DNA from 4 places in the Trichocoleus sp. FACHB-6 genome. Region 2 is predicted to be linked to each of the others. Evidence: predicted binding sites of a transcription regulator. Region 2 holds the regulator's gene; each other region holds the start of a gene.
What was found. Region 2 encodes NtcA, which controls nitrogen genes in cyanobacteria. Its sites were predicted from a motif close to TTTGTANNNNNNNNTACAAA; they were not measured.
Positions count from the first base shown of each region.

Region 1: the regulator NtcA is predicted to act here: its motif matches at 6,817-6,836, upstream of crtR (beta-carotene hydroxylase).
Region 3: the regulator NtcA is predicted to act here: its motif matches at 3,086-3,105, upstream of H6F66_RS16725 (BMP family ABC transporter substrate-binding protein).
Region 4: the regulator NtcA is predicted to act here: its motif matches at 3,808-3,827, upstream of lipB (lipoyl(octanoyl) transferase LipB).

Region 1 covers NZ_JACJOY010000065.1:17,125-25,059, reverse strand. Annotated here, with positions in the region: gene H6F66_RS12285 (B12-binding domain-containing radical SAM protein) at 1-162, shown strand, start outside; gene H6F66_RS12280 (glycosyltransferase family 4 protein) at 323-1,393, opposite strand; gene H6F66_RS12275 (peptidoglycan-binding protein) at 1,450-2,691, opposite strand; gene H6F66_RS12270 (DMT family transporter) at 2,929-4,077, opposite strand; gene sppA (signal peptide peptidase SppA) at 4,429-5,250, shown strand; gene aroH (chorismate mutase) at 5,357-5,743, shown strand; gene crtR (beta-carotene hydroxylase) at 5,792-6,676, opposite strand; gene H6F66_RS12250 (COP23 domain-containing protein) at 6,920-7,744, shown strand; gene H6F66_RS12245 (alpha/beta fold hydrolase) at 7,827-7,935, opposite strand, start outside.
Region 2 covers NZ_JACJOY010000023.1:28,628-36,562, reverse strand. Annotated here, with positions in the region: gene hisB (imidazoleglycerol-phosphate dehydratase HisB) at 1-571, opposite strand, end outside; gene fabI (enoyl-ACP reductase FabI) at 681-1,457, opposite strand; gene ntcA (global nitrogen regulator NtcA) at 1,797-2,468, shown strand; gene H6F66_RS04310 (DUF3084 domain-containing protein) at 2,577-4,187, shown strand; gene H6F66_RS04305 (pre-16S rRNA-processing nuclease YqgF) at 4,242-4,649, shown strand; gene H6F66_RS04300 (DUF3146 family protein) at 4,698-4,961, opposite strand; gene H6F66_RS04295 (GTP-binding protein) at 5,226-6,647, shown strand; gene H6F66_RS04290 (glycoside hydrolase family 13 protein) at 7,122-7,935, opposite strand, start outside.
Region 3 covers NZ_JACJOY010000088.1:17,733-25,667, forward strand. Annotated here, with positions in the region: gene H6F66_RS16715 (ABC transporter permease) at 1-388, opposite strand, end outside; gene H6F66_RS16720 (ABC transporter permease) at 446-1,555, opposite strand; gene H6F66_RS16725 (BMP family ABC transporter substrate-binding protein) at 1,723-2,907, opposite strand; gene H6F66_RS16730 (NB-ARC domain-containing protein) at 3,307-7,113, shown strand; gene H6F66_RS16740 (M23 family metallopeptidase) at 7,366-7,935, opposite strand, start outside.
Region 4 covers NZ_JACJOY010000097.1:196,193-204,127, forward strand. Annotated here, with positions in the region: gene H6F66_RS27815 (diguanylate cyclase) at 1-214, shown strand, start outside; gene H6F66_RS19800 (PAS domain S-box protein) at 394-2,475, shown strand; gene H6F66_RS29035 (adenylate/guanylate cyclase domain-containing protein) at 2,472-2,651, shown strand; gene raiA (ribosome-associated translation inhibitor RaiA) at 2,782-3,435, opposite strand; gene lipB (lipoyl(octanoyl) transferase LipB) at 3,944-4,612, shown strand; gene H6F66_RS19815 (FHA domain-containing protein) at 4,643-5,623, opposite strand; gene H6F66_RS19820 (DUF3120 domain-containing protein) at 5,766-6,407, opposite strand; gene H6F66_RS19825 (undecaprenyl-diphosphate phosphatase) at 6,743-7,708, shown strand; gene H6F66_RS19830 (TIGR03279 family radical SAM protein) at 7,765-7,935, shown strand, end outside.

The DNA.
Region 1 (7,935 bases), on a different contig from region 2:
GGAATCAGCAGCTATTTAGCTGTGTGCGCTCAAATCGAGCATTTTGTGGAGTATCGCCAGATTGTCAAAGAGCAGATTGAAGCTCAGTTGGCTGATTTTATGGCAGAGGAAGCAAAACTGCAAAAACTCCCACAAGAGGTAAAAACTCCTGTGAGTGCGTAATGCAAAATCGTTCATTTTAATTTTTTGGGGTGCGTTACCAGCAATCGCTTAACGCATCCTAAGCATTTGATGTACGCAGAAAACGCGATCGCTCTCACCAAATAGTATGTACATTTGAAAGTTGAATTCTGCGATCGCGGCTGATCAGGGGTACACCATCTCAGCAATTCATAGATTCCTCTATGATGTCTTGAAACCAGTTTAAGAAGCGATCGCCCAAAGCCTCCAACGAATACTCCGCTTCCGCTTGTTGACGACAGGCTAGGCGGTCAATTTGATCCAATCGTCCAATTGCCTCTACTAAACCTTCCACCCTATCCGGTTCCACCAAAAAGCCCGTTTTCCCATCTTGGATAATTTCAGTCGGGCCACCTCGACTGTAGGAAATTACTGGCACCCCACAAGCCAACGCCTCAATTACCACATTGCCAAACGCTTCCACCCAGCGAGGAGTCATCAACAGCGCCCGACATTTGCCTAATTCTTGCTGCATTTGGGCTGTAGGGAAAAATCCCACATATTCCACGGGAGCATCGGGATACTCTTGACAAATCTGCTGCCAGTATGCTTCATCCTGCATCTTTCCCAATATTTTCAGGGGGATGCCAGTTATATTCGCAGCTGCGACAGCATCCTCCAAACCTTTTTCGGGAGCGATTCGACCCAGCCAAGCTAAGGCAGGTGAGGGTTCTTTGACAAAATCATACAGGGATAGATCCAGTCCACCACCCAGAATCCGACACTGCTGGGCAAAAGGAAACGTTTCTGCCTGGGTGCGAGTGTAGACACCAATAGTACCGGGAAACTCGACAGCAACCTTTCCAGCGATTTGATCCATTGCATCGGAGAGGGAACCCATACTGATGAAATGCGCGATCGCGCACTCAAAAAATGGTGTCAGGTAAAACGGCAACCAATCGTAGGCAATGTTGAAAATCAGATCGTAATCAGCCTGCACTTGCCGCGCGTAGTCGCACATATTGCCTAATACCGAATTTTCCGGCATGACAATCGGCGTACTGCGTCCCTGACTCTGAGCCGTCGTTTGGAGTTCTCCAGCAATCTCGACAATGGGAATCTCCCCTAAGACAGATCCTTGGGGAGCGACAATTTTTAGACTATGACCCCGCCGGATCATCTCTTGGGCAACGTTAAGCAGCGTTAGTTCGACACCTCCCCCTAGCCCTGTGCCAAGAGCGCCAACTGGGGTTGAGAGCAATAACAGTTTCAAAGAGCGTTGAATGTGTTTTGGGTTGAGTTCTGAGTTATTTTAATTCAATCAAAACTCTATTGCGATCGCTCGTCTGATTTGTCTTCAGGGGAATTAGGCAAAGCTGCCTTATTCTCGGCACCAGGGATACTGCGAATCCGATTTAACTGACCCATAGCCCACCGCGCTGTTTCCTGAACATCGGAATTTTGATCCTCAGCAGCAAGGCGCAACAGCTGGCTAACTTGGGAAATCGTGTCATAGATTCTCGTCAAATCGCGAATCGCATTTTTCCGCACTTCCGGGCTTTCATCTTGCAATGAAATTGCCAGCGCCCGATTCATGGGTTTGAGAGTGCGCGTGCCAATTTGCGATAGAGCCTCCAATATTAAGCCGCGTTGCTGGGAATCTGAATCCATCAACAGATCCACTAATGGCTGTACTGCCCTAGAGTCTCCCCGTTGCGCCAGTTCCCAAATTGCCTTGCGTCGCTTTGTCAGATCGTTTCCCTGTAAATCTTTGACTAATTCCTCAACAATGTCGATTTTAGCCAGGCGAGTAGTTTCCCTGATAGGCGGTATTGTTTCTTTGGGCGGCTGGGGAGTTATTCCCTCGTCTGGATGACGTTTATCTGAAACGGTAAAAACAGAGGAATGAAAGCCGTTTTTGCTGTCGTTTTCTAGCGGTTGAATGTGGGTGTCGATGCCATTATTACTGGCATTTTCCAAGTCTAGATAACTGATTTCATCGGATAGTTCATCAGATGAGGCTTCTGGCTCCTCTTCGTGCCTAGTAGCGTTTTTCAACCATGACACAAAGAAGTACACTGCCAACCCTACCCCAGCAGATGCTAAAATCAAGCCCAGCACCCACAACAGAAAATTAGGGCGAGGTTTTGCCGCTTTGGGTTTTTGTGTAGGCGATGGTTTGGGCTGTGCAGCTAGAGATGTCTTGATATTCTCCCTAGTTGTTGAGCCAGCAACGCCATCAGCCGCTAACCCGGCAGATGTTTGAAATTTGGAAACTGCAACCGCTGTAGTTCGCCCATAGACTCCATCAACTGCCCCGTCGTAGTGTCCCAAACGCTTGAGTGCCTTTTGTAATTCGGCTACTTCCAAGCCTTGAGAGCCAACTGTGAGGACAGGTTGGGCGTCTGCGGCGTTTGGAGAACTTGCCTGAGCTAATTCTATGGATTGCGAACGGGTTGGTAAAGTAGCGATCGCTTGCTCAACACCTGAAAAGTTTTTGCCTGAAATGGGGATAAAACCCAGACAGGTGACAGATGTGACTAGAAGCAACGTTGAGCGATAGAGTATCATTTTGGGGAAACCTGTCTAAGCGATCAAAACCCGACAAGATCCTTTGCTAAGAGTTTTTTCTTTAGCTTCCAGTGCCAGCATGAAATTATAATTTCTATACAGTTAGTAAGCTTTTTATCCGCAAGATTTGGGGAAAAAGCTCGTTTGGTGGAATTGAAAATGATGCGCCGATCATAGCAAAAACTATTAATTTGCTCTCACATATTAACTTCTGCTTGGGAGCGATCATCTTCATTCCTACCGATTTTGCCACATCTCGGCTTCAGATTCTTTCAATTTTATCGGCAGCGACGCATAGGGTCGTTGTTCTGCGGCACCTAACAGGGGAATTTGCTCCTCAGACGTGGTTTCCTCACCGGAGACAATAGCCTCAACAGATGTGGATGATGAAGAGGAAGCCCAGAAGCTGCGATCGCTCCACTTTTGGGCTAGTGTCTCCCGCTGATTAATTAGATATATACTCACCAGGGTAAGACTGACTCCTGCCCACTGGAGGGGAGTCAGAACTTCTGACAACAGCAGGTTGCCAAAGAGTAGGGCAAACACTGGTGTCAGAAAAGTTAGAGAACTGAGACTGGTAAGACTGCCACTAGAGGCAAAGTAAAAGAATAAACCGTAAGCGATCGCGCTGCCAAATATTGTCGAATAGCTCAACGCCAGCCAGCCTAAGCTATCTAAATGCACCCACTGCTGGGTTTCTCCAATACCAGACAGCGCAAATAAAGGCAACCCGCCCAAAATCATGTGCCATCCTGTTGCCATCACCGGGTCGGCATATTGGCACACCTTCCTAATTGTCACCGTTCCCACAGCCATAGACAGCGCCGCCAACAGCATTAGCCACTGCCCATTTTCAAATAGATGCACCAAAGACGCTAAATTTAGCGTCTCTACCATCGATTGGGCGATCGCGTTTGGGTGTGAAAGATTGAAAATCCACTCTTGGGGCAACCCAATCAAACTAATACCCAGCACTCCCACTAATAATCCCAGCCAACCCCACAAACCAATGGTTTCACCAAACAACCAGCACGATAGCAAAGCTACTGCCAGCGGTTGAGAGTCAATCATTACCGATCCCAACCCCGCACCAGTTCTCACTAATCCCAGAGCCAAAAATCCCTGAAACAAAGCGCCATCAACCAAGGCAAACAAGCTAATCCACAGCCATGCACTAATACCTTTTGGTTGAGGTTTCCCCATCAAAAAGCCTGCTACCAATACCAAAAGACCCGCAGGCACCAACCGCACACCAGCCATAAACAAAGGTGTCGTGTTTGGGATAACGCCTTTCATCGCTACCATAGCCGTTCCCCAGAGAAAAAACGGGGCAATTAGTAGCAACGGTGCGAACGGGATTTTGGATTCTGTGTATTTTAGCTGCATAGAAGGGCTGAGGATGGGGAATTGGGGATTGGGGATTGGGAAAAAGTCTTACCTAGTCCCCAGCCCCCAATCCCCTTATTGTACTTAATATGTATTTCTGTTAAGCAACTTATATGAATTGTTGTGAGGATTACAAAAAAATATATATTTGCTATAAAACACCAGCTATGTTAGAGGAGAAATGGAAATAGACAAACAAGCCTAGGCACCAGTAGCCCACATAAACAGATGCGGATCGTGCAAACTAGAGAAAGGATCGGCATTTGTGTGGAAACGCTTACTGTTTCTAGGATTTGCTCTTTTACCTAACTCGGCTCATCCAATAATTCAAGATTCATTGCTTGACTGCTCATGATCTGGCCTTTTAAGCCCAAATTTCAAAAACAAATTGCTCGGATTGAAGTTACAGGCGCGATCGCTGCTGCCACCCGCAAACGGGTTTTGGAAGCTCTGAAAACCATTGAAGAACGACGCTTTCCCGCCTTACTGCTTCGCATAGATAGTCCAGGCGGCACTGTTGGCGATTCGCAAGAAATCTACGAGGCGCTCAAACGTCTGCGCCAGAAGGTCAAGATTGTTGCCAGCTTCGGCAATATCTCGGCATCCGGAGGAGTCTACATCGGCATGGGAGCCGACCACATCGTCGCCAACCCAGGCACGATTACTGGCAGTATCGGTGTAATTCTGCGAGGAAACAACCTGGAGCGCTTGCTAGAAAAAATCGGCGTATCTTTCAAGGTGATCAAATCCGGCCCCTATAAGGATATTTTGGCTTTTGACCGGGAACTTACAGAGCCGGAAGAGAACATTCTCCAAGATTTGATTGACAACAGTTATCAGCAGTTTGTCGAAACGGTTGCTGAGGGGCGAAAATTAGCAACAGAAAAAGTTAAAAGCTTTGCTGATGGTCGCATTTTTACTGGAGCGCAAGCTTTAGAACTGGGCATCGTAGACAGACTCGGAACTGAGGAAGACGCACGCCGCTGGGCAGCAGAATTGGTGGGTCTTGACCCGGAGAAAACCAAGTGTTTCACTATTGAAGAACGCAAACCCTTTTGGAATCGCGTGGTATCAAGTAAAGTTCAGGGGGTATCTGGTCTATCAGCTGGGATAGACTGGTTAGAATTTGAACTATCTACCAGTGGCCAGCCGTTGTGGCTATATCGACCATAGTTAGTGCTGAGTGTTGAGTGTTGAGTAAATTAAAACTCAGACGGGATATATCGCGTCTGGAACAACTCAAAACTTAAAACTATTTTAATATTCGGAGGACTTTTGCGTGGAGTGGCGAGTTAGAGCGATTCGCGGGGCAACGACTGCCTCAGAAAACACCGTTGAGGCGATGCGAGAAGTGGTGACAGAACTGCTGGATGAATTGGAAAAGCGAAATCAACTGCACCCAGATGAGATTATCAGTGCTACGTTCTCGGTTACTCGTGATTTAGATGCTGTCTTTCCCGCAGCGATCGCTCGTTCTCGTCCTGAATGGGACAATGTTCCCCTGTTAGATGTTCAACAAATGCACGTAGAGGGCGGACTGGAACGCTGCATCCGTTTCCTAATCCACGTCAATCTTCCAGCTTCTCACCCCCCCATTCACCATCCCTATCTGCGCGGTGCCAAAACCCTAAGACCAGATTGGGCGTTAGTAATAGGTAATAGGTAATTGGTAATTGGTAAATAGGAAAATATTTTTCCCAATCCCCAATCCCCATTAGCTAACACTTTTTTTGTGAAAGCGGATACCCAAAAAAACGTCGTAGAGGAAGCTCCGGAAATCTTTTCCTTGCAGCAGTCCTAGGGATTGATGACAGCCTTTTTCGTCTAACAGTGGCTTGGTGGCGTAATAAGCGTTCTGGTAGTTGTACCAGGGGATAGCAGGCCACAAATGATGAATTAGATGGTAGTTCTGCCCCATAATCAGCACGTTGAGAACTGAATTGGGGTAAACTCTGGCATTTTTCCAGCGATCGCGCTCTTGATGCGGACGATGCGGTAGATAATCAAAAAACAATCCTAGTGCCAATCCCACCACGGCAGCCGGTATGAACCAAAAATTCAGAATGTAGCCTAAAAAGTGATACTGAATTGAGATATAGAAAATAGACCCGACAAACAAGCGGCTTAAAAACCATTCCCAAAGTTCATGCTTGCGCCACAGCTGCCGTTGAAAGAAAAATATCTCGTGGTACAAAAAGCGTACCGGAATTAACCACAGGGGCCCTCCCGTAGAAACGTAATGATCCGGGTCGTTTTCCGGGTCATTCACATGAGCATGATGCTGCAAATGCACCCGCGTAAACACCGGGAAGGCAAAGACTAACATCAGCGCACTGCCATGTCCCATGATGGCATTAACTACCCGGTTACGATGGGCAGAATTGTGGCAGGCATCGTGAATCACCGTTCCTGCCATGTGCAGGGCAAGTGTATTAGTAGTAAAACAACACCAGTGAGGCCACTCCCAGAGCCAGTAACCGAAGTTTGAAACTACTAGCATCGCTACGGATGATACAAACATGAGTAGCGTTGGATTGAACTCTCCTGGCGGTTCCAAGTATTCGCGTGGAACTGTCAGCGGCTTTTGTGCCTCCGACATTGGTTTTTTCTCCTTTTATCTTCTATTTAAGGACTGCGCGGGAACTTTAGAGCGGTTTTCCCGTCATTGGTATTTAGGGGACACCGTAGACAATTACCGCTTGCCCGGATTTCTTTCGGGGCAGAGGTTATAGTCGCACCCTCGTAGTATACGCTACAAATGTCCATTTATAAAGATTTGTGAAAATAGCTCATTTTTTAAATGATGCTGCCAATAGTCAAGAAACTTCCTAAGAGGGTTGATATGTCACCACGGCTGTGTAAGTTGGCTTTCGTGCTTGGGTCTTCAGTTTTTCAAAGTCTGGCTTTATCCGTTGGCGTAACAATTCTACTGAGTAGCGGTGAAGCCAATGCTGGTTCTTTGATTCAAGCGCAACTACCAGATGTAGAAGACCAAAAGAAGACATCGCCTGGGGATGTTGAGGTAGAAACCAAGCCTGAGAGTAAAGAGTCTACCACAACCCAACCGGATGCGGAATCAGATAGCAAAACTGCCAACGAGTCGCGATTCACCTGTCAGGTTATGAGCGGGCAGTATACGGTGATGTACCATCCCAAGAGCCAACCAAGTCAATCTTATGCTTGGGCAACTCCGAGTCCTTTAGGCGGTGGTTGGACATCAGAGCGACGCTGTAACGAAATTAGTCGCAGGTTAGAATCTTATAGACCTGATGGTTTGCAAGAGATGCAGGCATCTGTGGAAAACAACTACAACGTTGTTTGTATCACCACCCAGAAAAACCCAGATTGTCGAATTGTGCTGACAGTACCACCGGGACAAGATCCACAACAGACACGCGATCGCGTCTTCCAAAACATTAGCATCGCCGACAGCGGACAGGTGACTCAAGGCGTGAATACTTTTGTCGGCGGTAGGGATGCTCAGATGCTCAGCGACTTATTAAACCTGGGTTTGTCTTCCCTGGGCGGCAATTCCCGAAATCGTCCATCTCAAAATATTAACCTGCGACCTTTCTTAGATCCATCTGACGGTGGTACTGGCACCCAGTTGAGACGAGGAATACCCGCACGATCCAACCCTCGGCTGAATCCCAATAATTTCCGTTAAGGACTGATGCCTGATTTTTGCTTTGGTTGAGAAGCGATCGCTTCTCAACTTCTCAAGCTATTGAGCGCATATTCTCAGAAAGTTAGGATGAAATATTCGCAAGATTTTTTTCCCGACTTTCTAAGAAATTTTCCGCTTTCATAATTTCGTAGAGGTTGACATCTGCTTCCAGAAGGCAGGCGTGACCGCAA
Region 2 (7,935 bases):
TACGCGCAAACGCCTTAAAGGTCGCTTCGATAATGTGGTGCGAATTAATCCCATCCAACTGTCGGATGTGCAGCGTCATCTGGCTATGATTCACCACCGCTACAAAAAATTCTCGCACCAGCTGAGTGTCATAAGTCCCGACTCGCTGGGTGGGAATTTGTAAGCCATAGCTGAGGTGAGGACGACCAGAAAAGTCTAACGCCACCTGCACCAAAGCCTCATCTAAGGGGGCGAGGAAATTACCAAAGCGAACAATTCCCTTGCGATCGCTTAGTGCTTTCCCGAACGCCATTCCCAACGTAATCCCCACATCTTCGTTGGTGTGGTGGTCATCAATTTCTAAATCCCCTTTCGCGGCTACATCCAAATCAATCAGCCCGTGAGAGGCAATTTGATGCAGCATATGATCCAAAAAGGGAATGCCCGTATTGGCGTTGCAAGTCCCATTCCCGTCTAAGTTTACTGTCACCAAGACATCAGTTTCGCCCGTCTTACGTGCAACCGTAGCCGTGCGAGGTGATAAAAATTGTTCAAGGTGCGGAGTGGTGGAAACGCGATCGCTTGTCTGCATAGCAGATGCTCACTAACAAGAAACAAGTAAGTTTATTATTCTATGCTATCGAGCTAGGGAATGGGGTAAGTTAGATTCTTTCCCCAGTCCCCAATCCCCAGCCCCTACATCACATTCCCATAATCTCGTACCCAGCATCTACATACAGCACCTGACCCGTAATCCCACTTGCCAAGTCGCTGCACAAGAAACTAGCAGCATTTCCTACTTCTGTCTGAGTCACAGTTCGCCGCAGTGGTGCTACTTCCTCAACATGATGGATCATATCCAGAATGCCACCCACCGCCGATGATGCTAGAGTGCGGATCGGCCCAGCTGAGATTGCATTCACGCGAATATTAGCAGGCCCCATCTCCGAGGCTAGATAACGCACGCTCATTTCCAAGCCAGACTTAGCAATGCCCATGACATTGTAATTGGGGATCACCTTAACGCCGCCCAAATAAGTAAGCGTGACAATACTGCCGCCTTCTGTCATCAGTGGTTTCGCCGCCCCAGCCAGTTGAACTAACGAGTAGGTGCTAATTTCCAAAGCTTGGGTGAAGCCAGCGCGAGTGGTGTTGCTAAAATCACCTGATAAATCGTCCTTGTTGGCAAAAGCAAGACAATGGATTAAAATATCTAGCCTGCCCCACTTATCGCGGATGGCATCAAATGTAGAACGAATTTGGTCATCATTCTGAACATCGCAAGGTAAAAACAAACTGGGGTTGAGAGGTTCTACCAATTCGGCGACTTTCTTCTCAAAGCGTCCTCGGTCGTCTGGTAGATAAGTAACTCCCAAATTTGCACCAGCTTTGTGTAACTGCTGGGCAATACCCCAAGCGATTGAGCGGTTGTTGGCAATGCCAGTAACTAGGGCATTTTTTCCTGATAAATCTAGCATGATGTCAATTTTGAAGGCAATATTAGAGAATATCCGATTTAGGGCGGTAATTAAGATAGCTTGCGTCCGGATCGAAGCTTACTCAACATGACTCAAACTGCATCCCAGCTTATCAAACAGGTATTGTCAAGATATAGACATTTTCCTTAACAGTCTGATTTGCGCCGTGGGGTTGAGGCACTTGGAAAAACTTGGAGGATAAAAGAACTTTAAAATTATGTATCAAGCAGCACAAAAAACTGCCTAAGAGTCAGTTTATCAGTGTCTAAAGTCAGAAATTTCTCACAGTCGGTTGTAATTCCCAGAAGAGTTTCTAGGGCAGCAATAAGGATAAAGGAAGTGGTAGTGACGCAAGATAGACCGTTAGCAGCTGTGTTCCGTCAAATCGGAGGTGGGGCGTTTCCGCCAGTGGTGGAAACCTTTGATCGGGGCAAAACTATCTTTTTCCCCGGAGACCCGGCTGAACGGGTATATTTTTTGCTCAAAGGAGCTGTGAAGCTGTCTCGCGTGTACGAAGCTGGGGAAGAAATTACAGTGGCGCTGCTGCGAGAAAACAGCGTCTTTGGCGTACTGTCGTTGATTACCGGGAATCGGTCAGACAGATTTTATCACGCAGTAGCATTTACGCCTGTGGAGTTGCTTTCAGCACCAATTGAACAGGTGGAGCAAGCGCTCAAGGATAATCCAGAATTGTCGATGTTGATGCTGCGGGGGCTTTCATCGCGGATCTTGCAAACAGAGATGATGATTGAGACTTTGGCGCACCGGGATATGGGATCGCGATTGGTGAGTTTTTTGTTGATTCTCTGTCGAGATTTTGGCGTTCCAGGCCCCAATGGAATTACAGTTGATCTGAAGCTTTCTCACCAAGCGATCGCAGAAGCAATTGGTTCCACAAGAGTTACAGTCACCCGGTTACTGGGAGATTTACGCTCCGAGAAAATGATTTCTATCAATAAGAAAAAAATTACCGTTCATAACCCGGTAGCTTTGAGCCAGCAGTTCACCTAAAACATCTTTTGCACTGTCAGCTTTTGTTAATCAATAGTTGAAGTACCAGCGTCTATCATAAAAAAGCCTTTATGCTTAAGCTTGAGAGGTGATAGCTGAAGCTGGAAAATGGCCACCAGTGCGCTGGTCTTAATTTTATCGATTTTGGTATTGGGTGGTGCGATCGCCACCTTGGGCGATCGCATTGGCACTCGCGTGGGAAAAGCGCGGCTGAGTCTGTTCAATCTGCGTCCCAAGAAAACTGCGGTCTTAGTTACAATTCTTACAGGTTTGATGATTTCCGCCTCAACCCTGACGATCCTATTTGCCACCAGCAAGCCGTTACGCACAGGCGTGTTTCAAGTTGATGAAATTCAGCGAAAACTCAGAACCGCTCGTCGGGAGCTTGACGAAACTGTAGCCCAGAAACAACAAACTGAAAGCGAACTCTCCAAAGTTGCAGCCCAGAAACAACAAACTGAAAACGAACTCTCACTAGCCCGCACCGAGCAGCAAGCCGCCCAGAAGCGTCTGGATGCCATTAATAAGTCTCTGGCGGCAGCACTAGGCAGACAAGCCCAGACAGAGGCACAACTGAGTAAGACAGAGCGCGAACTTAAAAGCGTTGCGGCTAGCTTTGAGAAAACCCAGCAACAGCTGGAAAATGTTTCTGGACAAGCGGTAAATCTACGTTCGGAAATTCAACAACTCCAAGGGGAACGTCAGGAACTAATCAAGCAGCGCGATCGCGTAAAGGCTCAAATTACCCAACTCAAGGGCCAAGTTACTCAACGCGATCGCGAAATTGCCAAGCTTGACCAAGCCATCACAGAACGCGATCGGGAAATTGCCATTCGTGACCAAGCCTTGGCGGAACTTGATCAAAAAATTTCCAACCTGAGAAACAGCATTGACCAACGCGATCGAGAAATCGCCAAGCGAGACACAGCCCTCGCCCAACTTGATGAGGAAATTTCCGCACGAGATCAAGTAATTGCCCAGCGCGAAACTCGCCTCAAGGAAATAGAAAAACAACAAGCTGCCCTAGAGCAGGAAGTAGCAGACCTGGAACAGTATTACCAATCCTATCAAGCCTTGCGTCAAGGTAACGTCGCGCTCCAGCGCGGTCAAGTTCTGGCTTTTGGTGTCTTCCGCATTGTCGATCCCGCCGCCGCCCGTCAGGTTATAGATCAGCTTTTACGAGAAGCAAATCGCACAGCAATGAAAGCTACGCGACCTGGTAACAACAATAACAACAAGATGGTGAATGAGCGCGTAGTGCAAATTACCCAAGCCCAGGTAGACCAACTGCTTAACCAAATTAAAGATGGTCGCCCCTACCTGGTGCGAATTTTCTCGGCTGGCAACTACGTCCAAGGCGAAAAAGACGTACAAGTCTTTGCAGACGCGACAGTGAATAAAATTGTGTTCAGTGGTGGTGATATCATCGCCGCAACATCTGCCGACCCTTCAACTATGAACGACCAACAAATCCGGCAGCAGATCGATCTGCTCTTGGGAGCATCTCAGTTCCGAGCCAATCGAGCTGGAATTTTGAACGATACAATTCAGGTAGGCGACGGTCGAATTACCAGCCTGATTCGCTTTATTGAGAAGCTAAAAAAGTTCAAGCAGCCTATCGATCTCAAGGCGGTAGTGGCAGAAGATACATATCTCATAGGGCCGCTGAAACTGAATTTGGTAGTCGTGCAGAATGGAGAGGTAATTTTTAGTATGTAATCCCCAATTCCCAATTCCCAATTCCCAATTGCCAATTCCTAATTCCCAATTAAAATGATTTTAGGTTTCGATCCAGGGCGCGATAAGTGTGGTATAGCCGTGATGGGACTTGACCTGATACTGGATTATCATCAGGTGGTGCCAGCACCAGAAGCGATCGCAATCATCAAAAACTTGTGCGAACAATTCGCGATCGCTACTCTGGTAATGGGCGATCAAACTACAGCCAAAACCTGGAAAAAGAAACTTCAGACAGAATTACCTGCATCGTTGCCGATAGTCATGGTAGATGAGCGCTACAGCACTCTAGAAGCACGCGATCGCTACTGGCAAATGTATCCCCCAAAAGGCCTTTCTAGCCTCATCCCCAAAGGATTGCGCGAACCACCCCGACCAATTGATGATATTGTCGCCATCCTCCTCATCGAAAGGTACCTAAAAATACAAACAACTAATAACTAAGCACTACGGCTGGGAATCAGGAATTGGTAATCATCAACGGACCACTGGCTAAAGTTCTGCCCTGATAGTAAAGGCATAGTCTCCCCCAGGCTCCAACTGATAATCCTTCTGCTCTAAAAACCGCCCTAATGGTTCCAGAATTAGGGCGCGTCCCAAAGAAGGTGAGACCGACAACTCCCCCTGTCGGAAACACCAATGGAACTGCCACTCATACTGCGCCGCTGTAACTTCCCCTTTCAGAAAACCCTGTTGCCAGGACAATTGGGTAATTCGGACGTAGGCAGTGGTTTGAGGTAAACGTTTAGAACTCACAATCACTCAGCTGATTCAAATGCCAAAATTTCAGCAACAATACTAAACTTATGGCTACGCACGTGTAGATAACATCATTCTCACAGCTGACTTGCATTTGCCAAAACTCAAAAGCAAATACGCCCCTAGACATGGAAAGTGCCAGACTCGACGGGCAGTGACTAGGATGAAAGAAGAGTAACTCCAGGCAAGACAGTAGGTGCAATTTTGACTCGTTCAACATCTGACGCAACCCCAAATTCCAACCAGTCACCTTCACCACAATTGAACTACAGCGCTTTGGATCAAGAATTAGACAGCGCCATTTTCAGCTTTGATGATATCCAGGCAGAACTGAACTACAAAAAGGCGCAAAACGCCCTGCGAGACCTGGTAGGCAATTTGGATCTTACTTCCCAAGAACGGGCAGGACTGGAGTCCGAAATTGAGGACTTGGCAACGATGCTGGACAAGTTAGATCAGTCACTCGTCCAAATTGCCGCCTTTGGCATGGTGGGAAGGGGCAAATCTTCCGTACTCAATGCTTTATTGGGTAAGAACGTGTTTGAAACCGGGCCTCTTCATGGTGTCACCCGCACTCATCAAGATGCCAGCTGGCAACTGGAAAATGAGCCTGAAGCACAAAGTAATTCCGAAGTTTTGCGAGTCACGCTGCCAAGTCTGGGCAATTCCCAGATTCAGCTGATTGACACTCCGGGGATTGACGAAGTAGACGGAGAAACCCGCGAAACCTTAGCGCGACAAGTTGCCCGACAGGCAGATTTGCTGCTATTTATCATTTCCGGCGACATGACTAAGGTAGAATTTGAGGCGCTGTCGCAACTGCGGGAAGTTGGTAAACCGATGTTGCTGGTTTTTAACAAAATTGACCAATATCCGGATGCCGACCGGATAGCAATTTACCATAAAATTCGGGATGAGCGAGTGCGAGAATTGCTATCACCGGATGAAATTGTCATGGTGGCGGCGTCGCCTCTGGTGGCGCAAGCTGTGCGCCGTCCTGACGGAACTAGAACCGTGCAGCGACAGCCGGGAACGCCACAAGTTATGGATTTGAAGTTGAAAATCCTCGAAATTTTGCACCGGGAAGGTAAGTCGCTGGTGGCTCTTAATACTATGCTGTATGCCGATGATGTGAATGAGCAGCTGGTGCAGCGTAAAATGCAAATTCGGGATGATTGTGCCAATCAGATTATCTGGAAGTCGGTGATGGCGAAGGCGGTAGCGATCGCTCTCAACCCACTAACGGTAGTTGACCTCCTCTCTGGTGCCATCATTGATGTGGCAATGATTCTCACTCTATCCAAACTCTACGGTATTCCCATGACTCAAACTGGTGCTGTGGGATTGCTGCAAAAAATTGCCCTGACTATGGGCGGGATTAGTGCCAGCGAATTGCTGGCCAACCTCGGACTCAGTTCACTCAAAAGTTTGTTGGGTATCTCTGCACCCATGACCGGAGGCGCATCTTTAGCTCCCTATCTCTCGGTGGCGTTAACTCAAGCTGGTGTCGCTGGTGTCTCTTGTTATGGCATCGGACAAGTTACTAAAACTTACCTCCTCAATGGCGCTTCCTGGGGGCCAGATGGCCCGAAAGCAGTTGTGACTCGCATTCTCACTTCCCTGGATGAAACTTCAATTTTGAATCGGATTAAGCATGAGTTGAGCGCCAAGTTATTTAGTTGAACGCGATCGCTTGTCTTTCTTTTATTATTTAAAGCTCATCTAATTCAACTTTCAATCCATCGATCAAAGCAACTGATCGATAGCTTTGCTTGGCTCAAATATACTTATAATTAACTGCTCCCAATATTGCGCCTTTTATAGAAATCTGTTTTCAGATGTCAGAAGTTTTGAGACTTTTAAACATCTGCATATAGGGATGATATCTGAGCTGAAGCGCAAAATACGAGCAATAACCAAAATAGTAGGATTGCCGAACTTGTGTCTAGTTGCTTGTCGTACCGAAGGTGAGGCAGAACCGAAGGCGAAAACTTGACAGTGTAATGTTGATTTTGGTTGGCTGTAGGGGCATGGCAATGCCATGCTCCTACCAAATATCGCAATTTTCGATATTTTCTAAGGGTTGTATGAAACCACCCTGATCTTCGTTCACAAAGAGGGGGTTAGGGGTTAGGTTAGAAAGCGATCGCTTCCCCCTCAACCAAGTATGCAGCCACTACGCGACGGCAAATTCAACTGTAGTTTGGATTCTCCCTCAACGCTCCAAGACACCTCAGCTGTGCCATACAATAACTTACTAGGTTTGGATTTTAATGCCGCCTCAACCCTTACGTCTTCTGCGGGTGCAGTACCAACGTTAACAGCAACAATTATCTCCTGATCTCCCAAAGTCCGAGCAAATACATAAACTGTCCCTTCTGCAAACAGAACTTTGTAATCACCTGTACGCAAGGCAGGGTATTGGTGACGCAGGGCGATGAGTTGCTTGTGATAATCTAGAACATCACGTTCCCAGTGAGCTTCCATCGGAAAGCCTCGGCGCGAGTCGGGATCGAGTTTTCCCGGTAATCCCACTTCATCACCATAGTAGATGCTTGGCGCACCGGGATAAGTCAATAGCAGCAATGTTGCTAGTTGAACACTTTTCTTGTCGCCGCCTGCAATAGAAATCAGTCGCGCAGTATCGTGGCTAGCTAACAAATTCAACTGAGTCAGTTGAATATCCCACGGATAAAATTCCAACAATTGCTGGATTTTTTCGGCATACTCTGGGGCAAAGAGGGGCGGGTAGGGATGGTAAGAACGATCTTTCACTTGGTCAATGTCTACGCGATCGCCTGCGGCAAAAGCAATAGTCGGCGCAGCAAAGAGATAGTTCATCACCCCGTCAAACTGAGTCCCATCCAGCCACTCGCGGGAATCTCCCCAGACTTCCCCCACGATGTAGGCTTCCGGGTTAATGGCTTTTACGCGATCGCGAAATTCCTGCCAAAATCCTTGAGCCTTAATC
Region 3 (7,935 bases), on a different contig from region 2:
CCATAGTCGGTAATTGTGGTGCGGAAGGTTGAATAAACGATTTACCGAAGAAAAAGGCAATACCACTACCAAAAATAATCATCGCAATGCCAACAGCAACATCATTTACCCTTGGCTGTTGAGAAAGCCAAGCATGAATAAAACCGAGTACCATTCCCGCTAATCCTGCTACTAAAACCCCTAACCAAGGCGAACCAGTCAGATAAGAAATAGCATAAGCACTCATCGCGCCTGTAAGTAGCGTTCCCTCAAGTCCCAAATTAATTTTCCCGCTTTTTTCCGTCAAACATTCGCCCAAAGATACAAACAGAAACGGAGCGCTTCCCCGCAAAGTTCCTGCTGCGATCGCTAACGGTACACCCCACCAGCCTAATGCTTCTGTAGTCATTTCTAGATTCCTCCTACCTACTAAACCTTGGCGTTACGAGAGCGTTAAAAAATCTCTTTAACTAGGAATTGGTGCTTGCGGATTCGGAATTGGAGGTAAAGAATCTGTTCCTTTCCCAGGTTCCCTTTCTTTGAACATTGGCAACCGTCCATAAAGCGATTCGCTATACAGAACTACCAAAAAAACTAACCCTTGAAAAACTAAAACAGTTGCATCTGGTAAATTATGGGCTCGTTGCAAAATGCCCCCACTGGCAAGAATACCGCCGAGTAAAATTGCCACTAAACTTGCAGCTAACGGGTTATGTCGAGCAATAAATGCTACCAAAATCCCACCGTAACCATAGTTTGCATTTAGGGATTCGTTAGCTCTACCATGCACAGCAGCTACTTCCACCATCCCAGCTAACCCAGCACACGAACCAGCCAAAAAACAAATTGCCATAGTCAGCTTACCTACCGGAAGTCCAGCAATTCTAGCGGCGCGGATATTACCTCCGGCGGTGCGGGCGGCAAAACCGAAAGTGGTACGCTGAATCAGGAAATATGCGATCGCACACGCAATCAACCCATAAATCAAACCGTAGTGAACTCGCGTTCCGGGGATACTCCCAATCATGTTGATGTCAGCAATCGGGTAGCTGGAAGGCTTATTTAACGAACTAGGATCGCGCATCGGGCCGCCGACTAGATGATTGAGGAGAGCGATCGCTATATAATTCAACAGCAAACTACTAATCGTTTCATTCACAGCTCGGTAGTGGCGTAAAGCTCCCACCGCCCCAATCCACAAACCACCGCAAATTATCCCAGCCAGCGCCATCGCAATTTGCACAATTGTTGGCGGTGCAGTAGACAAGGCTAAACCAGCAGCTACAGCCCCCAGTCCCCCAACTACCAGCGCCCCCTCATTACCAATAATTACCAGTCCCAAACGAGCCGGAAGCGCCGTACAAAGGGAACTTAGCATCAAAGGAGCCGCCCGTAGCAGAGAATTCTGAAAAGAACGCCAACTGCCAAAAGCTGCTTTGTAAATTGAAGCATAGACGGCGAAGGGATTAGCCCCCGCCAATGCACAAAAAATTCCAAACAGTAACAATGAGAAAAATAAGGCGGCGATCGGAATGCAAATTGCTTCTATCCCACGCCAATTGCGACGGTTAATCATAAACTCCTTCGCTAATTGCTAATTGCTAATTGCTGCTTACACCAATTCACTTTTTTACTGCTACGCTTTAGCTGTTTATTTCCCCCTTAAACAGAGGTTAGGGGGATTTCATCCGTACACTCACAAATAGGAAATGCTATTACAATTAACCATCTTGACCTAACCAGTTAACTGCTGACACTACCGAGAACTCCTTCCGCCAACCAATTCATCTTTTCTAGTTCCCCGTCCTGCTGTTTTAAATCTTTACCTGCGGGAATGACAACTTTGCCTGTATTGTCTTTAATTCCACCCTTGTAAACCACCATGCTGCCCTCCATAAACTTCTCTTTAGCCGCATCAGCATCCTTTTTTGCATCCGCAGAGACGACAGAACCGTAAGGCGACAATTTTAAAAAGCCTTCCTTCAAACCACCGCGCACTAAATGCGGAATTCCCCCATTCATCAAAGTTTTGCCAGCCTTGATCATTTGGGCATAATCTGAATAAAGTTTCGCCCAGTCCCACTCCGCACCCGTCAAATATCCTTTAGGTGCTAACGTGGCTTGATTCGCGTGGTAGCCAGTACAGAAAATACTGCGTTTTTCAGCCGTTTCCATGACGACTTTCGGGCTATCTACGTGACAGGTGAGTACATCAATACCCTGGTCTGCCATACTATTAGCAGCTTCCGCTTCTTTAACGGGAACCGCCCAATCTCCGGTGAAAAGTACCTGGGTCGTAATCTTCGGATTGACGCTGCGTGCGCCTAATGCAAAGCTGTTAATATTGCGGAGTACCTGGGGAATTGGCTTAGCAGCAATAAAGCCTAATTTGCCAGATTTGGAAGTATGAGCAGCCACGATACCTGCTACATATTCAGCTTCATCAATGTAGCCATAATAGCTGCCAACGTTCTTGGGATGTTTCCCTTCTTCATAACGTCCGCCGCAGTGGAAAAATTGAACTTCTGGATACTCTTTGGCAAGTTTCAAAATATGCGGATCGTAGTAGCCAAAAGATGTTGGAAACAGCACCGTTGCGCCATCCTGTTCAATCATGTTCCGCATCGTTTCTTCTACTGATGTAGTTTCCGGAACGCTGGCTTCTTCAACGGTTTTTACCCAATTTAATTTAGCAACGCCTGTTCTCCCTTCAGCATGAGCTTGGTTGTAGCCATAGTCATCTTTTGGCCCCACATAAATAAATCCCATGACTATTGGCTTGGCTTCTCCACTTGAGGTGGCTTGAGTTTCCGGTGCAGAAGAACTGCATCCAGTCCCAAATTTCGCTGTGATACCAAATGCTGTGGTGGCTAATATTCCGCGAATGACTTGACGGCGGGGTAGGTGGAAAGACTTTTTAGCGTTCACTGTTCTCTCCTGCGCGAATGTCTGTTGTCAGTTGTCCGTTGTTGCTTGCGTCGCTTACTAATGGCTGCTGACTAATAGGTTATTTTTGTTTAGTCTTGCTTTAAAAAAGAGTTTAGCAGTGTTCGTCAATTTTAAAGGTTCGGAAAAAGTTCGTTAAAGGTTACATCCATCTGCGAAAAATGTAATCAAAGTAACAAAGGGCAGGTTAAGAAAACTCTAATATCTGCATCTAAGCAAAAAAACAAAGCATTTCCAGGGATAGTGCTAAATAATCAAGCAGGCTGCGGACAGATAAGGAAAATATTGAGGTGCCTCAATTTAAGACAGGTGCAAGATATAAATTCACCTTTGTGAAATAAAAACTGAATCAAAAATTACTTTTTTGCTTTTTTAAATTTTATGAATACTGAAGAAGCACTGCTATTTGTTGAAAAAGCCTTAAGCGAAGAACGTTTAAGCAAGCTGCAAGTAACGGTATTTCGGTATGCCTGGGAAGAACAATCATATCAGGACATTTCGAGGAAACTTGGCTATGAGGTTGGTTATCTCAAGCAGACGGGTTCCCAGTTATGGCAATTGCTTTCTAAGGCGTTTGGGGAAAAGGTGACTAAAAGTAATGTGCAGTTAGTTTTGAAGCGAAAGGCGCGAGTGGGAGAGAAAGAGAAAACCAATTCCCAATTGCCAATCCCCAAAACTGACTGGGGTGATGCGACGGATGTATCAGTTTTGAGCGATCGCACTCAGGAACTGGTGACGCTGGAACGCTGGATTTTAAGCGAAAGCGTCCGCTTTATTGGTTTGTTTGGTATGGGTGGAATTGGCAAAACCTCTTTATCGGTGAAGTTAGCCAAACAAATTCAGCACCAGTTTGAGTATGTTATCTGGCGCAGTCTCCGTAATGCGCCACCAATTTTAGATTTGTTGGCAGATTTGATCCAGTTTCTTTCAAATCATCAGGAACCTGATTTGCCAGAAACTCTGGATGGTCGCATCTTGCGTCTTTTGGATTACTTACGCTTAAGTCGTTGTCTTCTCGTCTTGGATAACGGCGAGACGATTATGCAACCAGGCGATCGCAATAGTGGCTACCAACCTGGGTATGAAGGTTACGGTCAGCTGTTGCGATGCGTTGGGGAAACCAACCATCAAAGCGTTCTGGTGTTGACGAGTCGGGAAGAACCTAGAGGAATCGCTGCAAAAGTTGGGGAAATAAGCCAGATGCGATCGCTACGATTAACTGGTTTATCGACTTTTGCAGCACAAAATATATTTAATGTCAAGGGTAATTTTTCAGGTTCAGAGTCCCAATGGAAAATCTTAATCGAACACTATGCAGGCAACCCTTTAGCTTTAAAAATGGTAGCACCCGTCATCAAGGATTTCTTTGATGGCAGTATTGGCGATTTTCTCGAAGTTCTGGGCCAGGGAAGCTCAGTTTTTGGCGATATTCGGGATTTGTTAGCACGTCAGATCGAACGCCTGTCAGAATTAGAGCAACAGGTGATGTATTGGCTGGCAATTGACCGGGAACCAGTTACTTTATCAGAATTACGGGCGAATTTTGTTCCCCAAGTATCGCTGGGTAACTTGCTGGAGGCGCTAACATCTCTGGAAAGGCGATCGCTTATTGAAAAATACCGCACCCAGTTTACCCTGCAACCAGTGGTAATGGAGTACATGAGCGATCGCTTAATCGAACAAATTTGCCAAGAAATTGGGGGTGAGGACTGGGGACTGGGGACTGGGGACAAGGAGGACAAGGAGGACAAAGAAGCTTTTCCGAAGTCTACCCAATCCCTCTTCCCCAATCCCCAATTACCCCTTGGCCTTTTCAAAAGCCATGCTTTAATCAAAGCTACGGCAAAAGACTATATTCGGGAAACTCAAATTCGCCTAATTCTCAAGCCAGTTGTAGATAAGCTGCTAAATGTCAACAACACTGGAAACTTGGAAGACAAATTTAGACAACTTTTATCTAACTTACGCGGCAAATCTCCCAAAGAAACAGGTTATGTCAGCGGGAATATCCTAAACCTACTTTGCCAAATTTCCTCAGACTTGAAAGATTGGGATTTTTCTCATCTGACAGTTTGGCAGGCATATCTATGTCACGTCAATCTGCATCAAGTTAACTTTGCTGGTGCGGATGTGTCTAAATCAGTTTTCACAGAAACCTTCAGCCAAATCTTATCTGTAGCTTTCAGTCCAGATGGCAAGTTATTAGCGACTGGCGATGTCAATCATGAAATTCACGTTTGGCAAGTAGAGAACAGCAAACAATTGCTAACCTGTAAAGTAGATTCTGGCTGGATTTGGTGCGTTGCATTTAGTCCCAACGGTCGTCTTTTGGCAAGCAGCGCCAATCGAATTGTCCAGCTGTGGGATGTGAAAACCGGGGAATGTCTATATACACTAGAAGGATATACCGACCGGGTGTTTTCTTTGGCATTCAGCCCCGATGGTCGTCTTCTCGCCAGTGGCAGCGAAGACCACTTAGTGCGAGTATGGGATGTGAAAAAGGGTGAACTCGTCAGCACTTTGTCAGGACACGCCGATGAAGTTCGTTCTGTTGCCTTTTCTCCACAAGCATACTCAAATACTCCCGCTTCAAGTCAAAACTCAAGAGGCGATACATCGCGTCTCTACAATTCAAAACTCTTACTTGCCAGTGGAAGTTACGATTGTACCGTGCGATTGTGGGATGTGAGTACAGGTGAGTGTGTGAGAATTTTGCAGGGACACACTCAAAGAGTTTGGTCAGTTGCTTTCAGTCCCGATGGTTGTGTCTTAGCGAGTGGAAGTAGCGATCGCGCTATCAAACTTTGGAATGTCAGCAACGGAAACCTTCTAAAATCCTTAGTAGGACACTCCAAACAAATCCGAACCGTAGCTTTTAGTGCTGATGGACAATTTCTCGCTAGTGGTAGCGATGACCAATCTGTACGACTCTGGAATCAGCGTACAGGTGAAGTCTTGCGAGTTCTCAAAGGCCACACTAGCTGGATTTCATCTGTCGCCTTCAGTCCCGATGGCGGTCTTTTGGCGAGTGGCAGCGAAGATCGGTCTGTGCGATTGTGGGATAGTCGCACCAATCTCTGTCTCAAGACTTTGCAGGGACATAGCAATGGAATTTGGTCTGTAGCTTTCAATCCTAACTCTCCTTACCAAGGGGAGTTAGGGGGGATCATTGCCAGTGGTAGCCAGGATCGGGGGATTCGGTTTTGGGACGTTAAAACTGGTAAATGTAGAGACGTTACAAGTAACATCTCTACACAAAGACACACCAGCTGGATCTGGTCTTTAGCTTTCAACCCTCAAGGTTCAATTCTCGCCAGTGGTAGTGAAGACCGGACAATTAAACTCTGGGACACCCGGACAGGAGAACATCTGCGAACTCTCAAAGGACATACAGATGCAGTATTTTCCGTCATCTTTAGTCCCGACGGACAAACCCTTTTGAGTGGTAGTCTCGACGGAACCATCAAAATCTGGCATATCCCCCAAGGTTTCTGTCGCCAAACATTACAGGGACACAATGGCGGCGTTTGGTCAATTTCCCTAAGTTTAGATGGGCAAATCCTCGTTAGTGGCAGTCAAGATCAAACCCTCAGACTTTGGGATGTCCGCACAAGTCGCTGCATCAGCACTTTGTCGGGACATAATAGTTGGATTCGTTCTTGTGCCATCAGTCCGGATGGGCAAACCATCGCCAGCGGTAGTGCTGATGGAATTGTCAAACTTTGGCACGTCAATACAGGGAAATGTCGCCAAATTTCAGCACACACTGGCCCAGTTTTGTCAGTTGCTTTCGATCCTAATGGGAAAACCTTCGCCAGTACTGGTGCTGATGCAGTAGTGAAACTCTGGGATGTTTCGACTTTGCAGTGCTGCCATCTCCAAGGACATACTAAATGGGTTCGGTTTCTCGCCTATAATCCTGATGGGCAAATCCTCGCCAGCTGTAGCCAAGATGAAACAATTAAACTTTGGGATGTTAGCGATCGCTGGTCAAAAACAATTAACAACGGACAACGGGCAACTAACAGTAAGTGCATTCAAACGCTACAAGTTCCTAGACCCTACGAGGCACTGAACATAACTGGCGTTACTGGTTTAACAGAAGCGCAGAAATCTACACTTAAAATGTTAGGGGCTATTGATGAAAGCCTTTTTGTTGATATTCCACAGCTTGCCACACTTAGCTAACTTTAAAAGCAGTGTAGATAGTTGCCCTCTGTGTCGCTACTTATTAATAAATTAGACAGCAATATACTGCTTAGGGTTGTTCCTGCGCTGATTGTCTCACCGTTTCAACATCTAGCTCTAAAATCTCTGGTACTTGCTCCATACTTAATCCTTTTTGTAGTAGCCGAAGCATAATTTCTAACTTAGCTTGTAGCTGACCTTGCTCAAAACCCTCCTGGCGACCCTCTTCTAAGGGTTCTTGATAAACTCTGGTTATTTATTAGATGGTTTAGGCGACTTTCCAGTTAACACCCACGATAATTGTCCTTTGTTGGGAGAGATTTTCCTGCCCGTTTTCAAGTCGCGCACCTGGAAATGTAGATGCGGGCCAGTGCTGCGCCCTGAGTTACCAGTACCGCCGATAATTGACCCAGCATCTACCTTAATCTTGGGGCCATTGGTAATAGATTTGCACCAAGATAGATGGAGAGCATCAAACTTCAAAGACGGAAAAGATGGAGAGGTCATCGTTGCCACCAGCCCCCCACCATTAGCATCTATCCAACACCACAAACCTGTCTTTGTTCCAGGTCTACCAATGGCGTAGACCGGTGTATTCATGGGAGTTCCCAAGTCTACTCCGCCATGAAAATGTACTTTTCCCGTGACCGGGTGAACCCGTCTGCCATAAGAAGATGTTACTCCATAACCTGCAAGATAATCGCCTCTTTTGGGTGTCTTTTTCAGGTTTGGTGTCCACTGATCAATGCTGGAAAAAGCCGTCCCATCCGTAACTTTTTGGGCGTTCGATTGTTGGGCGGGCGAGATGGGAACTTGTTCTAC
Region 4 (7,935 bases), on a different contig from region 2:
CGTTTTGGAACGAGCGCAGCAACTTCGGGAAAAAATTAAGCAACTTCAGGTAAAGTATCACGGTCAACCTTTGGGTACCATCACCCTCTCGCTAGGGGTCGCTTGTTTCCCAGAACACGGTTTGACGGCATCAGAAACGATCCAAGCTGCTGATATGGCGTTGTATCAGGCTAAGACTCAAGGGCGCGATCGCGTCTGCGTCTGTGGCTCTTAGCAGCTTAGAGCGTTATGTATGCTACAAAAAGTAGTTAATAGTCAAGAGTTCTAAGTTATTAGCTAGGTACTAATGACTAATGACTCTTCAGCCTTTTGCCTTGAATTATGAATTCCCTGTTTAAAAAATTTTTGGCTACACGCAGCATGGAGTACCTAACACTTGATCGGGACTTGATCGTGTTAGAGACATCCGAGGGAGCGCAACGTTTTGCCGAGCAACCCCAGGAGTTCGGAGCGGGTAAGGATGTCCGCCTGGGATTTCCGGAACTGATAGGATCTGAAAATTATCTGATGGCTGTCTTTGAAGGGCAGCGGAGTATTTTCGAGTTTGTTTCTCTGGGACGTGGAGATAATAATTTTCTATATTTTAATTTGTATGTAATTTTGCAGGAAAAAACTGAGGATAATCTGTCCGATAATTTAATTATATTTCTTGAAGACGTAACCGAAAGAATAATTTTAGAACAAAATTTAGTACAAGCTACTAATGGCACCAATCTTTTAGTAAGTGCTTTATCTGAGTCTAAATATTATATCGATAAAATTATTGATTCAATGGCAGATGCCCTGTTAGTAACGACGACATCGGGAAAGATAAAAATAGTTAACAAAGCTGTCGAAGGATTATTTGGTTATAGCGAGTCCGAATTAATTGGGCAGCAAATTAGTATGATTATTGATGATAAAAACTTTTTTAAACAAGCAAATCAGCAGCCTCCATTATTTGCAAATAAATTTAAGAATGTAGAGGCTGTTTGTCAGACCAAAGCTGGAAAAAAAATTTCCGTCGCCTTTTCCTGCTCAGTTATTCAGACTGACGTACAAGATTTACAAAATTTTGTTTATATAGGTCGAGACATCACCCAGCGTAAGCGCGACCAGCAGCGTCAGGTGGCGCAGTATGCTACAACTCGCGTTTTGTCAGAGTCAACAGCACTAAACAAAGCAATCCAAAAAATTCTGCCAGCGTTGTGTGAAAGCCTGAGTTGGGATTTAGGTGAATTTTGGATGGTAGAGGAAGGTTCAGGGGAGGAGGGGAGAGGGGAATATTTGCCCAGTGGCCAATTGCGATGTGTGGAAAGTTGGGCGAGGGCGTTGGTTGGGATTAAAGAGTTTATAGAGTCTACTAAAAAGATTACCTTTGCGCCAGGGGTGGGTTTGCCCGGTCGCGTTTGGGCATCGCGATCGCCCTTGTGGATTAGCGATGTGGTCAATGATGCTAAATTTGAGCGATCGCATATCGCATCTCGTACCCAAATCCACGGAGCATTTGGGTTTCCCATCCAAAGCGGCGGTGAAATTTTTGGGGTGATGACTTTCTTTAGCCGCGAGAAACAGATACCTGATGAAGATTTGCTTCAGATGATGATGGCTATTGGTAGCCAACTCGGCCAATTTATCCAGAGTAAGCGAGCCGAAGCCGCGCAACTGGAGAGCGAAGAAAGATACCGAGATTTGTTTGAAAATGCCAACGACTTAATTCAGAGCGTCGCTCCAGATGGGAATTTTTTGTATGTTAATCATGCTTGGCGAGAAACTTTGGGATATAGCGAAGCTGAAATTGCTCAGATAAAGGTATTTGACGTTATTCATCCAGATTGTCTAGAACAATGTTTGGAGAAGTTCCAGAGGGTGATGTCTGGAGAAAAAATTGGTCAAATTAAAGTCGAATTTATTACTAAAAATGGCGAAAAAATATCGCTAGAAGGAAGCGTAAACTGTAAGTTAGTAAATGGAAAACCTGTTGCTACAAGGGCGATCCTTCGAGATATCACTGAGCGCTTAGCCGCAGAAGAAGCACTGCGCTATCAACAGGAACAAACCGAACGCCTGTTGCTAAATATCTTACCCCAGCCGATTGCCGAACGCCTGAAACGGCAGGAAAACACTATTGCGGAAAACTTTTCCGATGTCACGGTTATGTTTGCCGATTTGGTTGGTTTTACAGAGTTTTCAACTAAAGTTTCGCCGACAGAACTGGTAGAGATCCTTAATGTGATTTTCTCGGAGTTTGACCAGCTGGCTGAACAACACGGCTTAGAGAAAATTAAGACGATTGGAGACGCTTATATGGTGGTGGGGGGTATTCCTCATGCCCTGGGGAACCACGCAAGCGCGATCGCGCAAATGGCACTTGATATGCAAACTGCGATCGCTCAATTTAGCCGGGAAACTGGGCAAGCTTTGAGTATGCGGATTGGCATCCACACCGGGCCTGTGGTTGCAGGTGTGATTGGCACGAAAGGGGGGACACGGTGAATATTGCTAGTCGCATGGAATCACACGGTTTACCTGGTCATATTCAGGTGACAGCAGCCACCTACGAACTCTTGCGGGAGCAATATTTATTTGAGGAACGGGAACCGCTCCAAGTTAAGGGTAAAGGAAAAATGACTACTTACCTGCTACAAGGCCAAGTTACTCCTAATGACTAATTTCACGTTCCCAGGCTGAGTTTGGGAACGCGAAATTAGAGGCTGACTTTTATACTTTCTTGCCCCTGAAGGGGAGGCAGAGCCTCCCTAGGCACGTTCCCAGTCAGAGACTAGAAACGAGAAACTTGACTTAACCTTTTGCAGTGGACTTCTCTGGTGTCGCACTGTTGCCGTGAGCAGTTTTCCCATTTTTGTGATTAGTGTGTCCGTTGCCGTTACGGGGCAGAATCACTCCATAACCACCGTGGTTGCGTTCATAAATCACGTTAATCTCACCGGTTTCGGCATTGCGAAACATATAGAAGTCGTGATCCACCAGCTGCAATTGTTCCAAAGCTTCTTCTGTAGTCATCGGCGGCATGGCAAAATATTTGGTACGCACAACTTCTGTGGGGAGTTCGGGAGTGCGATCGCCTATTAGATCCGGTGCCACTGGTACTTCTTCTACCACTACGGCAGTTTTAGGCTGAGCTTGGGTTTTCTGATCCAGCCGTTTTTCTTTATATTTCCGCAGGTTTCGAGCAATTTTATCAGCAACCAAGTCAATACTAGCGTATAGGTTATCGCTGCTTTCTTCGGCGCGGATCACTGTGCCATTAGCGTAAATAGTTACTTCAGCCGCCTGTTTGGGATTTATCCGGGGATTGCGGGCTACTGATAGATGCACATTGACTTCTGTTGTCAAATTCTGAAAGTGGTTCACCGCTTTTTCAATCTTTTGATTCACGTACTCGCGAATCGCATCGGTGATTTCAATGTTTTTGCCGTGGATGACAAGCTTCATACCGGATACTCCATAGTGTACCGTATTGGTAAATTAGAAAGCTATAGCAGTTGCCGCTTTCTTCTGTAGCTATTAAATGCCCGTTTTTTGGGTAGACAAGTGTTGAACAGAGGCAAAACTTTTAGGAATATCAAGGTTTTACCCATACCTACAAGGTTACTCGGATGTTCTTGAAGAGCACCGAGCCATAGCCAGAGGTGTTACCAGCAAGCCGATTGCTCAAAACTACTGTCGATGTTCCTGTTCAGTTATCTCCAGAAAAGCAAGTCCAACTAACGTGTTTTACCCTACGATTGCTCAGCCTTGCTTTGGGGTTGTCTTGAAGATGCGTCCTGTTTCAACACTGTTTGCTTATAACTTCAACATTAGCACTTTGTAATGTACACAACAGATGCCTTTGACTTCTCTTCAAAATCCTTTGCATCTTTTGACATTTCTTGATCCCGCTAGGTGAAATATGCAGGAAATTTAAGTCAAATTACTGTTGATTTTTGCGATAATCTTAAGTATGTCTGAAATTTTTGCCTTAGATTCCCGGCGGCAAGTCTTAATATACAACCGAGGGCTGATGCCCTATGCAGATGCTTGGAAATGGCAGCGATCGCTAGTTACAGAACGCCTAAACGACCCGAATTGTCAAGATGCGCTGATTTTGCTAGAGCATCCGCCAGTTTATACTCTGGGACAAGGAGCAAGTCTAGAATTTCTCAAATTTGACCCCGCAGCGACCGACTGGGAAGTTTTTCGGGTGGAACGAGGCGGTGAAGTGACGTACCACTGTCCCGGTCAGCTAGTCGGCTACCCAATTTTAAATCTGCGACATTATCGCCAAGACCTGCACTGGTATCTGCGGCAGTTAGAAGAGGTATTAATTCGAGTTCTGGATGTTTATGGGTTAAAAGGCTCGCGCATTCCCGGTATGACTGGCGTTTGGCTGGAAGGCTGTAAGGTGGCAGCAATTGGCATTAAAGTCAGCCGCTGGATCGCCATGCACGGCTTCGCCTTAAACGTTTGTCCCGACCTCTGTGGCTTCCAGCGCATCGTACCCTGTGGCATTGCCGACAAGCCTGTTGGCAGTTTAGCCCAGTTCCTTCCCACCATTGACCTCAAGCAGGTGCGTCTGGATGTGATTGCAGCCTTTGCGGAAGTTTTTGATGTAGAAATTAGGAGTCTGTAGTTCTTAGTCTGCCAATCGTGAAACTTCTACCTACTGACTATTGACCTGTACAAAAGCATCCAGGTCAGCGTATAAACCGGCATAAGTTACAGTGGGCGCGTCATAACCTTTGAGATTAACGGTATATTGCTGAAACCCTGTATCCTTTCCTGCCAAGGTTAAGAGATATTCGTGAGTTGTTTCCCCTATAGCAATATCTAGACCAATTTCCTTGGTGGCAGATTCCAGGCGAAATGCTGCATTCACGGTATCGCCAATTGCGGTATAGTCGGGGCGATCGCCACTGCCAGTGTTACCGACCATAGCATAACCTGTATTAATCCCCGCCCCAATTCGCAGATTAAAGGGCAAAGGATATTTATTACTCAGATCCATAGTTATTTTATGGAGGTCACTCAGTGCCTTACAGATATTTAGCATTTCCTCCTGGGTGACGCCTTGGGAACCATGAAACCAGATTGCCATAACTGCATCGCCAATGTATTTATCCACCCAACTGCCATACTGTCGGATGATATTTCCGGCGTGGCGGAACCAGGTGCCAATCACCGCCGATAAAATCTTTTCATCCAGTTGTCGGGTTAATACAGTGAAGTCGCGGATATCTACTACCATCACTGACATCAGGCGACGGACGTGCAAAGTCGAAGTGAGAGTATCCTTATCTCCAGTCACCGATGACTCATTGTTGCCGGCTGCCGTTGGACAGTGGAACTCTAGATCCGTCTGACCAAAGGTAAGGCGATCGCCATTGCGTAATGTTACAGGAATACTGACTCGTCGCCCATTGACAAAAGACCCGTTACGACTGCCTAAGTCGATTAGGTAAAACTCTCCGGTTTCGGTACACTGCAACATAGCGTGATTTCGGGAAATCCACCGATCCGGCAGTACAAAATTGTTGTCGTCGCTGCGACCAACTGTCCAGCAATTACTACTCACCAACGGGAGATAGCGATTGCCGGAGTCGGTGCGAAGCAGCAGATAAGGAGTGGGTCGCAGAGTCACCACAGGCTAAAATATTGACGACAAGTCGTTTAGAACTTTTAATTTTTAGCATATTTCCGCCTCTTGAGTGTGCGATCACGGAACAAGAGCGAAGCTCGACATCCCTGCACTCATAGCTTGAGCATTGGTCAACTTGCAGGTATTTTTAAGCCATAGAGGCAGCTAACCAAAACAGGCTGTCTACCAAAATTGTACTTAATACTGCTCCACCAAATGCCCACCAGTGCAGCTGGCGCGATCGCAAGGGTACTAGACCAACACCCAGAAGAACACCTAACAGAACCATCGCCCAACCTGCACCCCAAGGAGTTTTGACTTGAGCGATCGCAGTTTGGAAAACCAGTGATGCTTCGCTGGGCGCGACTTGCATCAAGGTTCGCCAGTGTGGAATTAAGCCAGCTATGTAGAAGTATATATCTGTTACTGCCGTACCGAACAGCGAGCCGAGATAAAACAGGTTTCCCACCATTCCCCAACGCCGACTTATACACCAAAGGGCAAACGGTAAACCTATTGCCTCTATTGGCAGATGGATTGTCGGTTCCCAGCGCCACCAACCCCAATATATTGATCCAGCTAACCAACTCCAGCTGAACCCCAGCAGCAAGTCTCCCCACAATTTCGTTGAGTCACGCCGCATCAGGGTAATACCCAGCCACACCCAACCTATTGTCATTACTAAACTTAACCCAGGCAGCAGCCGCACTAAGGGAGCCTGAACAAACACTGGCACCGAAACCAGAAACGAGGATGCCGCAAAAATCAACCAAGCTTGACGGGTGCCAATTCCCCAATCAGCAAGAGTCAGAAGGACTTTACCAGGCTGGCTAAGAGTGTCAGAAACGTTAGAAGATGGGTTGGAAGACCAGGTATTGTTAAACAAGATATTATTAATATTCTTTACTTAAGTTTACATCTTTAAATATAACACTGAATATCCCCAGGGGGGGGATACTTAAGATATTAACTTAGTTTTCTTGACAAGAGCAAGTGGGAATTAGGGGTGGGGAGAAGGGGGCTGGTTGTACTGGGGGAGAAGATTAATTAGTAATTAGCAATTAGTAGTTACCAATTAGCAATTACCCACAGTAGATTAGTAGGCGATTGACTATAGAGGAGACTATGGCTTTATCAAAATGTCAGAGGTTCGCGCTTTTGGGTGTAGGTGGATTAAGCAGTGCGATCGCATTCCCTTTAGAAACGCTGACTATGGCGCAAGAAGCGGTACCCGCACCCGGTACCACATCCCAGGTAAATATTATCCAGGCGGCGTTTTTAGGCTTTGTGCAGGGGATGACAGAGTTCTTACCGATTAGCAGTACAGCGCATTTGAAAGTAGTGCCTGTAGCGCTGGGATGGGGCGATCCGGGGGTTGCCTTTACAGCAGTGATTCAGCTGGGAAGTATTGCCGCCGTGCTGTGGTATTTCTGGCGCGACATCACGCAAATCGTCACGGGTGCAGCCAAAGCGCTCGCCAGCAAAGATTACCAATCCTACGACTTCCTCATGGCGCTGGGGATAATTTTGGGAACGCTACCGATAGTATTTTTTGGACTGCTGATCAAGAAGTTTATTCCCGACTTTGACAACTCACCCCTGCGGAGTTTGACAGCGATCGCGATCGCCTCAATTGTCATGTCCCTCTTGCTAGGCATCGCAGAGCGCGTAGGACAGAAAAAGCGCAACTTTGAACAACTCCATCTCAAAGATGGCATTTTGATGGGCTTAGCGCAGGCTATGGCGCTAATTCCCGGTGTTTCCCGCTCCGGTTCCACCCTCACCGCCGGGTTATTTATGGGATTAGAACGGGCAACTGCTGCCAGATTTTCCTTTTTATTAGGTATTCCAGCCATTACCGTAGCTGGGTTAGTAGAGTTAAAAGGTTTTTTAGAAGAAGGAGTGGGGGATGCGGGGCTAGTTCCCCTAGTAGTCGGAACCATCAGTTCAGCAATATTTTCATATTTAGCGATCGCCTGGCTGCTGCGCTTCCTGCAAACCCAAAGCACCTGGCTATTTATCTGGTATCGGCTAGCATTTGGAGTAGTAATCCTAGCAGCAATCTATCTCAAACTCATCCCCAATATCTAATCACTCTTTCTTCTACGCCCTCTATTGCCTGAAGTGGTTCGTTCCCTCCCAGTATCATGAGCGAGACATCAATTCGTCCAGCCCTAATAACCAAAGTTCTCCCCGACTCCATCGCCGCCGAAATTGGATTTGAACCAGGCGATGCCATAGTTTCCATCAACGGTTCGCGCCCCCGCGACCTGATCGACTACCAGTTTTTGTGCGCCGATGAAGTGCTGGAACTGGAA